One region of the Bacillus sp. C-3-6 genome, then DNA from elsewhere that is predicted to be linked to it. Evidence: riboswitches for the same ligand, from Rfam matches in the RefSeq annotation. Region 1 holds a riboswitch; each other region holds the start of a gene.
What was found. A riboswitch is a leader RNA that binds a small molecule or an ion and turns the genes downstream of it on or off. The one in region 1 is predicted to bind cyclic di-GMP.
Positions count from the first base shown of each region.

Region 1 (3,208 bases):
ACAGGAGAACCTGTAATTGTCATTTCATAAATTTTCCCGTTGAATTCTTCTGTTTTTAGCGCATTTACTTTCGCAACCGCAGTGACTTTATTGTTTGTCCTGCTAATATCAAAGAAGCTACTTACATCATCTCCACTCTCCACATCTTGAATGGAAACATCATTCACAGTAAAATCCTTATTCACTTCACTTTCTAATACAAAAGATTTCGCATAGTGAATCTCTTTCGATTGAGCAGGCATATTTTGATATACCTTATAAGAAAGTTGACGGGAATTATCTTCCACAATATCTCCTATTACACTTGGAGCTGGAATTTCAATTTGTGCAATCGCTAATTGGTCGTATGATACATTAACACCTGAAGCATTTAATCTAACTTCTAGCGGTAATTCTGTTAAATTATCAAATGTAATTGTCATATCTGCTTCTGGAGTAGCTACTGGACCTGCTGTTCCAGAAAACTCGATTTTATTATTCCCTTTGTCTTGATACCTAATTGAACTCGTATCATACACGTATAAATTCGTTAAATGACTACCATCATTACGTAACGTTACATTTTTATAACTATTTATCCTTTTGAAATTCCACATTGCCGTTAATGGTACTTTTTTACTTGTTCCGTGTTCATAAAATTCAAAGGAAGCATTATAAGTTTGTCCTGACCTTCCGTTCCCATATAATTGTAAAAAGTTTTTTGCATCACCTTTAGTTATTGGTGTTTTAACATCTACAGATGAAGCTGTCATAGAGTGAATATTAATACGGACATCAATCCATTTCCCTTGATATTCACCAGCTTTTTTTACTAATACGTACTGTTCTCTATTTGAATTTCTAAATGTATATTGACTTTGACCAGTTCTGTCATTGCTACTACCCTTTACCTCATATGTTACTTGTGGGCTCCAAACAAATCTAAAAGCATATTTACCCGAGATAGAAGGCCCTTCACCTGTTCTATTATTTATTACCTTTACATTTGGATATTTAAGAATACTTGTAACAGGACTAGCAGCTAGTAGAGATTTGCTCTTTAATACCTTCTCAGCTTGAATAGCAGGTAATTCCTGATTATTTTCGTTTATCCTATTGCTCTCTTTTAATTCATTTTCCTTTGGTATGAGTTCTTCATTAACCTTTTCTTTCGCTAAAGTCTTCGTTTCTTTTGGAACTTCAGCATTAGTAGAATTTATTTCTTGTTTTTTATTTTCTTCCGATACTTTCACTTTTTCACTTATTTCTTTTTTCATAACTTCCTCTGAAGCCTTTGGATTTTCATCAGAAATGTCTACATTTAAAGCCTCTTTTTTCTCTACAACATGTAGAGAAGGAGATTCAATTTTCTTTTCATTCCCTTCAAACTTCACTATCGGTTCAAATTTGTACTCTCCAGCTTTTTTCATTTGAATGACTACATATACGTCACCGATAAAATTACTTTGTTCATTCTTTTCAATTTTTACAATGTGATCTTCTGTTACTGAAATGTTTTGAATCGCTTTATTGTTTTCGTTCATTTTTTTCGTTTCTGCTTCATTGAACAGCTGTTCATTAGATAATTTCAGCTCGATATTAGCATCTTGTTTATTTGTATTTGTAATCTTTAATACTACATTTTCATCAACTTTTATTTCTTCTTTATCCATATGAACGATAAAACGTCCTTGCTCGTCGTTTGTAACCGCATAAACTTTCGTTGCAGAGTAATCTAGCACACCAACTTGCGTAAATAATATTCCTCCAGCGAGAAGTATACGCCCAAATTTACCTATTTGATTTTGCAATGTACTTCCCTCCCTCACTTCTTATGAACCGAATATTTCGAACATTAAATTTATTATTCAGCTAAATTTACAATCATAATGTGTATTCCTAGAAAATAAAAAGCCTGGTTGCCTTTTCGATTTTCATACATCACAACATGTGTGAAAATCCAAACTGCAACCAGACTATCATAGTAATTTTCATTACCTTAGACTCTTAGCTTTGCGACCTATCCTTTCGAACAGTGTGCCCATTTATTTTTTCTTTTTGAGACAATAAAAAATCTGGTTGCCTCTTCGATTTTCATACATACAACTATGTGTAAAAATCCAAACTGCAACCAGACTATCATAGTAATTTTCATTACCTTAGACTCTTAGCTTTGCGACCTATCCTTTCGAATAGTGTGCCCATTTATTTTTTCTTTTTAAGACAATAAAAAATCCGGTTGCCTCTTCGATTTTCATACATACAACTATGTGTGAAAATCCAAACTGCAACCAGACTATCATAGTAATTTTCATTACTTTAGACTCTTAGCTTTGCGACCTATCCTTTCGAATAGTGTGCCAAAAATAGGTATTTATTTATCGTGTTTTGAATATACCATTAAAACCCAAAAAAGAAAATAGTTTTTTTAGAAAAAAACAATTAATTTTTATAGTCTAAATTTTTTACTGGAAAATCCATAATAAAAACTAAAAAAACATTTTGATCTTAGAAATACATCATACATTCTTTATCGATAAAATGAGATTTTTACTATCCACAAATAGCAAGATAAAATAGAAAAACATCACTTATTTGGAAGTGATGTTTTTTCTATTTAATGCAGTGGTAACATAACCTCAACCGTCGTTCCAACCCCAACTTCACTTTCAAAACTCATTTTACCGTTGTGGTCTTTAATAATTTTTTCTGTAACTACTAAACCTAGACCAGTTCCTGTTTCTTTCGTTGTATAAAAGGCTTCATTTAACTTTGGAATTTTATCTTTCGGAATGCCGCATCCCTCATCTTTCACTTGAATGATGATTCCATCTTTTACAGTAACTTTAATCGTAATTGTTCCGCCAACTGACATTGCTTCAATTGCATTTTTAATTAAATTAAAAAAGACCTGTTTTAATCGTTTTTCATCACATGTAATTGATGGTAAGTCTTTACTGTAAATACCTTGTATGTAGACTCCTTGTTTTAAAGCAGGCTTTTCCATAACTCGAATAACATAAGAGATAATTTCTTGTATGTTATGAGTTTCTGATTCTAGTGATTTAGATTTCTCAAATCCACTAAGTTCTGTAGCAATTATATGAATCCGATCTACTTCTTGTTTCATAATATCACTATAAATTTTATCCTCTGGATGCTTGTCTGCTTGTTTATTCACAAGTTTTTTTAAGTTTGCTAAAGGTCTTCTAATCTTATAACCAATAAC
Region 1 covers NZ_CM137247.1:4,523,100-4,526,307, forward strand. Annotated here, with positions in the region: gene ACW0JX_RS23265 (WxL domain-containing protein) at 1-1,790, opposite strand, end outside; cyclic di-GMP riboswitch class I at 1,943-2,031, opposite strand; cyclic di-GMP riboswitch class I at 2,103-2,191, opposite strand; cyclic di-GMP riboswitch class I at 2,263-2,351, opposite strand; gene ACW0JX_RS23270 (ATP-binding protein) at 2,597-3,208, opposite strand, start outside.

Region 2 (3,208 bases), 1.8 Mb from region 1:
TCAGGCGGCGTAATAGTTACTTCTTTTGATGTTAAAGTTTTATCATCAAAATGTAATTCCGCTTTATTAGGAATCTTCTTATCTACGTAAGAAGATAAGTCTGCATTATTTTTGATTTTCGCCTTGATACTGAGATTAATTATCTGGTCTTCATACGACTTATAGTCAAAACTCTCACCAAACGTAAATGTTACTTCACTTCTTTGTTTATCTATATTTAACGTTCCTTTAGAAGTAATATCTTGGCCATTTTGATCATACACTTTTGCCTCTAATACTTCTAAAACATCTTCTAAATCATCACTAATTACCATAGATGTGTATTTAGGAGGATCGTTCGGTATGTGTGTACCAACTTGGTATTGAATAACTTGATCCATTTTTGTTAACTGCTCATTCTCTACAAGCTTGCCATTCTCATCAACTATATTTTTTTCAATGCTAGGTGGATTATTGTCACCTGAACCGGATCCTCCCCCACCACTTACAAATACTTGTCCTACTTTTTCTTCAGTTTTAATATTTTTACCTTCTAATTTCACAGTATTTTTATGAGGCTTCGCAGCAGGATTTGTAACCTTTGTTTTATATCTTAAAATATAGCCTTTTGAACTGTCTGGAAACTCAATTGTAAATCCAGCCTTTGTTGCATTAATTTTAATGTTAGATAAATCTGCTGGCTTAATATTTGTTGGTGCATAACCATCTTCAAATACAGCCTCTTCTAATACTACGCTGTCTGTAATTAACTCATGTCCAGGTCCTAATGTATCTGTTAATTTAAGATCTTGCATTTCTGTTCCAGTTGCATTTACATATACAAGCCAATCAGCAATCGAAGGATCTTCTTGATTATAAGAACCCCATTTCAATAGATTATCTGTATTGGGCTGTGGCTTCGGTCTCTCTGTCGTATTACTTACATTTACTTCTTTATTAACGATTTGACCATCAACGTTAAATTCTAATGGAATTTCTTTAACACCATCATATGCTTCTAAACCAAAGTAGAATTCTACGAATAAAGAACCTTTAATGTTATTCTTTCCTTCTACGTAATCACCCATAGTACACGTTAATAGACCCTTTTTCATCTCACATGTACCAACTGTTTTTCCTTCAGCATCTTTTAAAGGAAAACTCATATTCATAAGGTCTTTTCGAAACTCTTTTGGCATATCAATTGTGAATTGATCTCCACTTTTTATTTTTTCTTTAGCTGACCACTTCACTTCTACTTTCATACCATCTGAGGCTTGATACGGTTCAGATGTCGTGCCATCAGTACGGGAAATATTAATTTCGTCCACTGGACTTTTCATCACAGCAGCTTGAATAACTGGAGCCCACACATTCAGCACTGAAAATAATACTAGAAAAACTAATGAAACCATTGAAATATGCCTTTTAGTACTTTTCATTTGCATAGTTCCCTCCTATTTTTTTATATTTATATAACAAAAAAAGACCGTCCGGTTGCATCAAAAATGTGCAACCAGACGATCTTAGTAACCAATATGTATTACCGTAGACTCTAAGCTTTGCGGCCTATCCTTTCGAATAGTGTGCTAAAAATATCTTTTATTCTTTTTTTGTTTCATTTTCCTCTTAAACCAAATATTACTATACCGTCTGGACGGTTATAATTCAATACTCTATAAAATTGTTCTATTTTTCTAATAAAAAAAACAATTCACCACTACATTAAATAAGTAATGGTGAATTGTTTTCGCATTATATAGTTCGTATATTCTATTTATATGAATTACTAATAAGAGCTTGAATCACTTTTTCTCTTAACTCGGGGCTTAGTCTGCCAACCCCTAAATATTCCGAATACCATAATCCATCTGCTGCTAATCTAATAATTGTTGCACAAACTGAATCTATCTCATCGTTTTCTATATTCTTTTGCAGTTGCTGAAATGATTGTTGTAATGGCTCAAGTAATTCAGGTTTTAACATGAATGCTGCCATCATACTACTAGACAACTCTTCTGTTCTTCTCTCATTACTTAATCTTTCCTCTACAAAAGAGCGAACCCATCTCCCTTTCCTCTCTGAGTCTTCCGCTACTTTATTGTAAATAGCGCCCTCATTATCCTCTATCCCTCTGACTATCATACCTTCTATTAAAGCTTCTTTATTTGCAAAGTGATACAATAATCCACCTTTACTTACACCCGCCTCTTTTGCCACTGCTTCTAAGGTTAATTTAGCAACCCCTTTACATTGCACAATTTGAGAAGCGGCCGCCAAAATCTTTTGCCGCGTTATGCTGATACTCATTCCTTTTTAAAACCCCATTTCTACTAAATTTATATAAATACGAATCTTATTTTTAATATTGTTGATTACTACTAAGTATTTTCTTTATACAACAAAAGCTGCATTACCTTTGAATTTTTAGTTACTTATTCTATTAAAAATTTCCATATCATTCAATATGATAACATCAAATACATAACATTGACTATACATCTATACTTTTATATTCATCGAAAATATATCCATAAACACGAAATGTATAAAAATTGATTATCCTTATACATCTAATCTATAATTTAAAGAGGTTTATATTTTCATAAAAATAAAGTGAAATTTTATAAGGATGATTCCATTGAAAAAATTTTCTATTAGTTATTTAATATGCTTACTGTTTTTTTCTATCATTGTGAATGTTTTACAGTATACAAGCGTTCCAAATTATGCGGATTCATGGGGGCCGATTTGGGTATCTATTATTATGCTTTCAATTCTTGGAAGTATTCCTGTTCTTATCGCTTGTTTAATAGGCGAATTTTGTTATAGAAAAATAAAAGGAAGTCACGAATTAAAAATCGGTATTCCTTTATTTATAGTGTTAGGTATTTCCTACAATCATTTCTTCTTTATGTTGTTTAACGACCGATATTTTCTATCCTTTAATTTAGAAGCCTTTTTGGAAACAGGCCTACCTATTACGTTATCATCTTTATTATTTTACCTTATAAGACGCCGTTAATTCTTTCATCATTACATAAAAAAATGTTATTACTCTTGTTACATCGAGTAATAACATTTTTATTTAAATCTATTTAACTAATTTGCTTCCAACTAGTATCCTTCACATCTTCGCTAGTCGGCTTTCTAACTGATTTCACAAAACATTCCTCGCAAGCACCAAATGCAATGAAGTTTTTCTGTGCTTGTCTTAACGAGACTTCAT
Region 2 covers NZ_CM137247.1:1,061,142-1,064,349, reverse strand. Annotated here, with positions in the region: gene ACW0JX_RS05480 (SpaA isopeptide-forming pilin-related protein) at 1-1,427, opposite strand, end outside; cyclic di-GMP riboswitch class I at 1,488-1,580, opposite strand; gene ACW0JX_RS05475 (TetR/AcrR family transcriptional regulator) at 1,753-2,289, opposite strand; gene ACW0JX_RS05470 (hypothetical protein) at 2,621-3,004, shown strand; gene ACW0JX_RS05465 (CPCC family cysteine-rich protein) at 3,078-3,208, opposite strand, start outside.
Region 2: linked by a shared signal. The riboswitch ahead of ACW0JX_RS05480 (SpaA isopeptide-forming pilin-related protein) and the one ahead of ACW0JX_RS23265 (WxL domain-containing protein) in region 1 are both predicted to bind cyclic di-GMP.

Region 3 (3,208 bases), 1.1 Mb from region 1:
TCAGCAACAACTGCAAACCCTCTCCCCGCTGCTCCAGCACGTGAAGCCTCAATAGAAGCATTTAAAGCTAATAAATTTGTTTGATTTGAAATACCTGTAATTACAGTTACGATATCACTAATTTCTTTTGACCTTGTTTCTAACGAATAAATGATGGAAGATAAATCTTGTACTGCATTTTGAATTAAACTCATTTGATTAATAATTTGTCCAATCACTTCATTACCTTCAATTGAATGTTGCTCCATACCTTCAGAAGCAACCGCAACTTGTTTCGCAGCCCCAGTTATCTCTTCTACCTTATCTTCCATTCCATGTACAATCCCTAAACATTGTTGTACTGAAGTTTTTTGAGACTGTGCCCCTACTCTTAAACCTTCAATAGAACTTGCAATCTCTTGAACTGCCATGCTGTTTTCCTCTGTACTCGCCGACAATTCTTGTGAAGAAGAAGAAACTTGCTCAGCAGTTTGCCTTACTTTATCTATAATCCCTTTAAACTTTTCAATCGTGTTATTGAAATAAACATTAATAATTCCAATATCATCTGGTCTTTCTTTTAATTTAATACTCAAGTCACCTTCACCAATTTTACGTAACCCTTCTCGTAAATCTTTTAATGGCGCTAATGAGTGACGCACGATAAAGAATTGAGTAATAGTCGCAATCGCTAATGAAATAATGATAAAGAGTAAGCCCTGTATCATAAACTTCTCTTTTGTAATAGGAACAATGGAAGCATCTAAGTCAGCCGCAATAATTGCAACAATATTGTTTTCTCCATCTGTAATTGGTTCTAATATTGTCACCCACGAACCTATTTCATCTTCATATACTTCTGTCATTTGGGCCTTTTTCGTATCAATGACTTTATCGTATGCCTTCATCCAATGAGCGGGTTGTTCATAATAATCTCCCGGCTTTATAGGGAACGCTTTTGTTAACTCTGTAGTCAAACCAACGAGTTGTAATTCTCGCTTTTCATTCGGCTTTGCTCCTGTAACATACGTTTGTCCAACACTTTTCAATTCTTTTGACACTTCATCTAATTTCTCTGTTAACTTTTCTTTTTTCACTTTTTCGGCTGTAGGATCTTTCGCCATGTCTCTAACTAATTCTACATCCAATTTTTTCAATACTATTTCTCCTGTTTCAATAGACTGCCTTTCAAATAAAGACATCATACTATTTTGAAACATGTTGAAACTTAGTGCACCCATACTTCCAACAAGTGTCAAAATAACTAATACGGTTAATAAGACGTTCTTTTGAAGGAACGATAACTTATGCCAATATTTTTTCATTAATATCCACCTTCCTTAATTAACATAAACAAAAAAAACAAAATATATGAATATTTTGTTTGAAAATGTTTCTCAATATGTTCGAGAATAAAAAAAAGCCAATGTAAAAGCATTGGCCAAGACCAACCCTATCCGTCCGGTAACTGGCTAGCGTAGCCTTTCGACCTTAGCTCCTGTAGTTTTGCGTCCTCATGTTTCCATCAGTTTGCCTTTCTCGCTGAACGAGTTGAACGATATGGGAGTTCTATGAGAATTAATTTATTCTCTTTCAAAGATTACAACATATAAATCAAAATGTCTACTTATTTAGAGATATAAATACAAATTTTTAATGCATTGCTTTTTCAAAATAATTTCAAAAAGTACGTGAATGTTACTTTTTTTGTGTTATATAATAAAAAATGTATAAACAACAAGGATTTCTTCGGGTATTTATTTAATTTCCATTCAAATTAAACTATTCGAATATATCTTAACTAATGAATTTCGGAGGTAGTTTATCATGTTTTGGCTACAATTTCTTACCTTGTTACTCTGTATTTTTATTGGTGCACGCCTAGGCGGAGTTGGTTTAGGAGTAATGGGTGGAGTTGGTATGGCAATACTCGTTTTTGTCTTCCACTTACAACCAACCGCGCCTCCTATCGATGTAATGCTTATGATTTTGGCAGTAATTACAGCCGCTGGTGCTTTGCAAGCTGCTGGAGGAATGGACTATCTTGTTCATCTAGCTGAAAAAGCATTGCGAAAAAATCCAAAGCGTATTACTTTTTTTGCTCCAATTGTTACTTATTTATTCACACTATGTGCAGGTACTGGTCACGTTGCCTATTCTGTACTTCCTGTTATTGCAGAAGTCTCTCGTGAATCAGGGATTAGACCGGAACGCCCAATGTCGATTGCCGTAATCGCTTCTCAGCAAGCAATTACAGCTAGTCCAATTTCAGCTGCCACAGTTGCTCTTTTAGCAATGTTAGCTGACTATAAAATCACTTTATTAGATATTTTAAAAGTGAGTATTCCTTCTACTTTCATTGCTTGTATGTTAGCAGCATTCGTTGCTAGTAAGATGGGAAAAGAATTAAATGAAGACCCTGAATACTTAAAACGATTAAAAGAAGGAATGATTCCTAAGCTTGAAGAGAAAAAAAAATTTGTAGGTGTAAAGGGCGCAAAATTATCAGTTATCCTTTTCCTTGTAGGAACCTTCCTTGTTGTACTTCTTGGTTCATTTGAAGCACTTCGTCCAGGATGGATAGTTGATGGGAAGTTAGCCCGTCTTTCCATGCCGAACACAATTGAGATGGTTATGTTAACTATCGCGGCTCTTATTATTATTTTCTGTAAACCAAATGTAGAAAGCATTGTGTCTGGTAACGTCTTTAAAGCAGGGGCAACAGCAGTTGTTGCTATTTTCGGTATCGCTTGGATGGGAGATACTTTCTTTAATGGAAACTTAAATATGATTCAAGGATCCATTCAGCATTTAGTAACAAGTGCACCTTGGCTATTTGCCATCGCGCTATTCATTCTATCTATTTTACTGTACAGCCAAGCAGCAACAGTACGTGCCTTAATGCCACTTGGACTATCCCTTGGTATTCCACCAGCGCTACTGATTGCGATGTTCCCTGCAGTAAATGGATATTTCTTCATTCCGAACTATGGAACAATCGTTGCTGCTATTAACTTTGACCGTACCGGTACAACAGGTATTGGTAAATACGTATTAAATCATAGCTTTATGATTCCAGGCTTAATTGCAACATTTACTTCTATCGGAATTGGAATGCTCTTAATTTCAATTATGTTTTAAAGAAAAAGCACAAACCTTTATTTAAAAAGGTTTGTGCTTTTTTAATCAAACGTTTGTTTAAATTTTTTGGGCAGTCTACTTCTCGATG
Region 3 covers NZ_CM137247.1:437,901-441,108, reverse strand. Annotated here, with positions in the region: gene ACW0JX_RS02255 (methyl-accepting chemotaxis protein) at 1-1,304, opposite strand, end outside; cyclic di-GMP riboswitch class I at 1,440-1,524, opposite strand; gene ACW0JX_RS02250 (anaerobic C4-dicarboxylate transporter family protein) at 1,807-3,120, shown strand.
Region 3: linked by a shared signal. The riboswitch ahead of ACW0JX_RS02255 (methyl-accepting chemotaxis protein) and the one ahead of ACW0JX_RS23265 (WxL domain-containing protein) in region 1 are both predicted to bind cyclic di-GMP.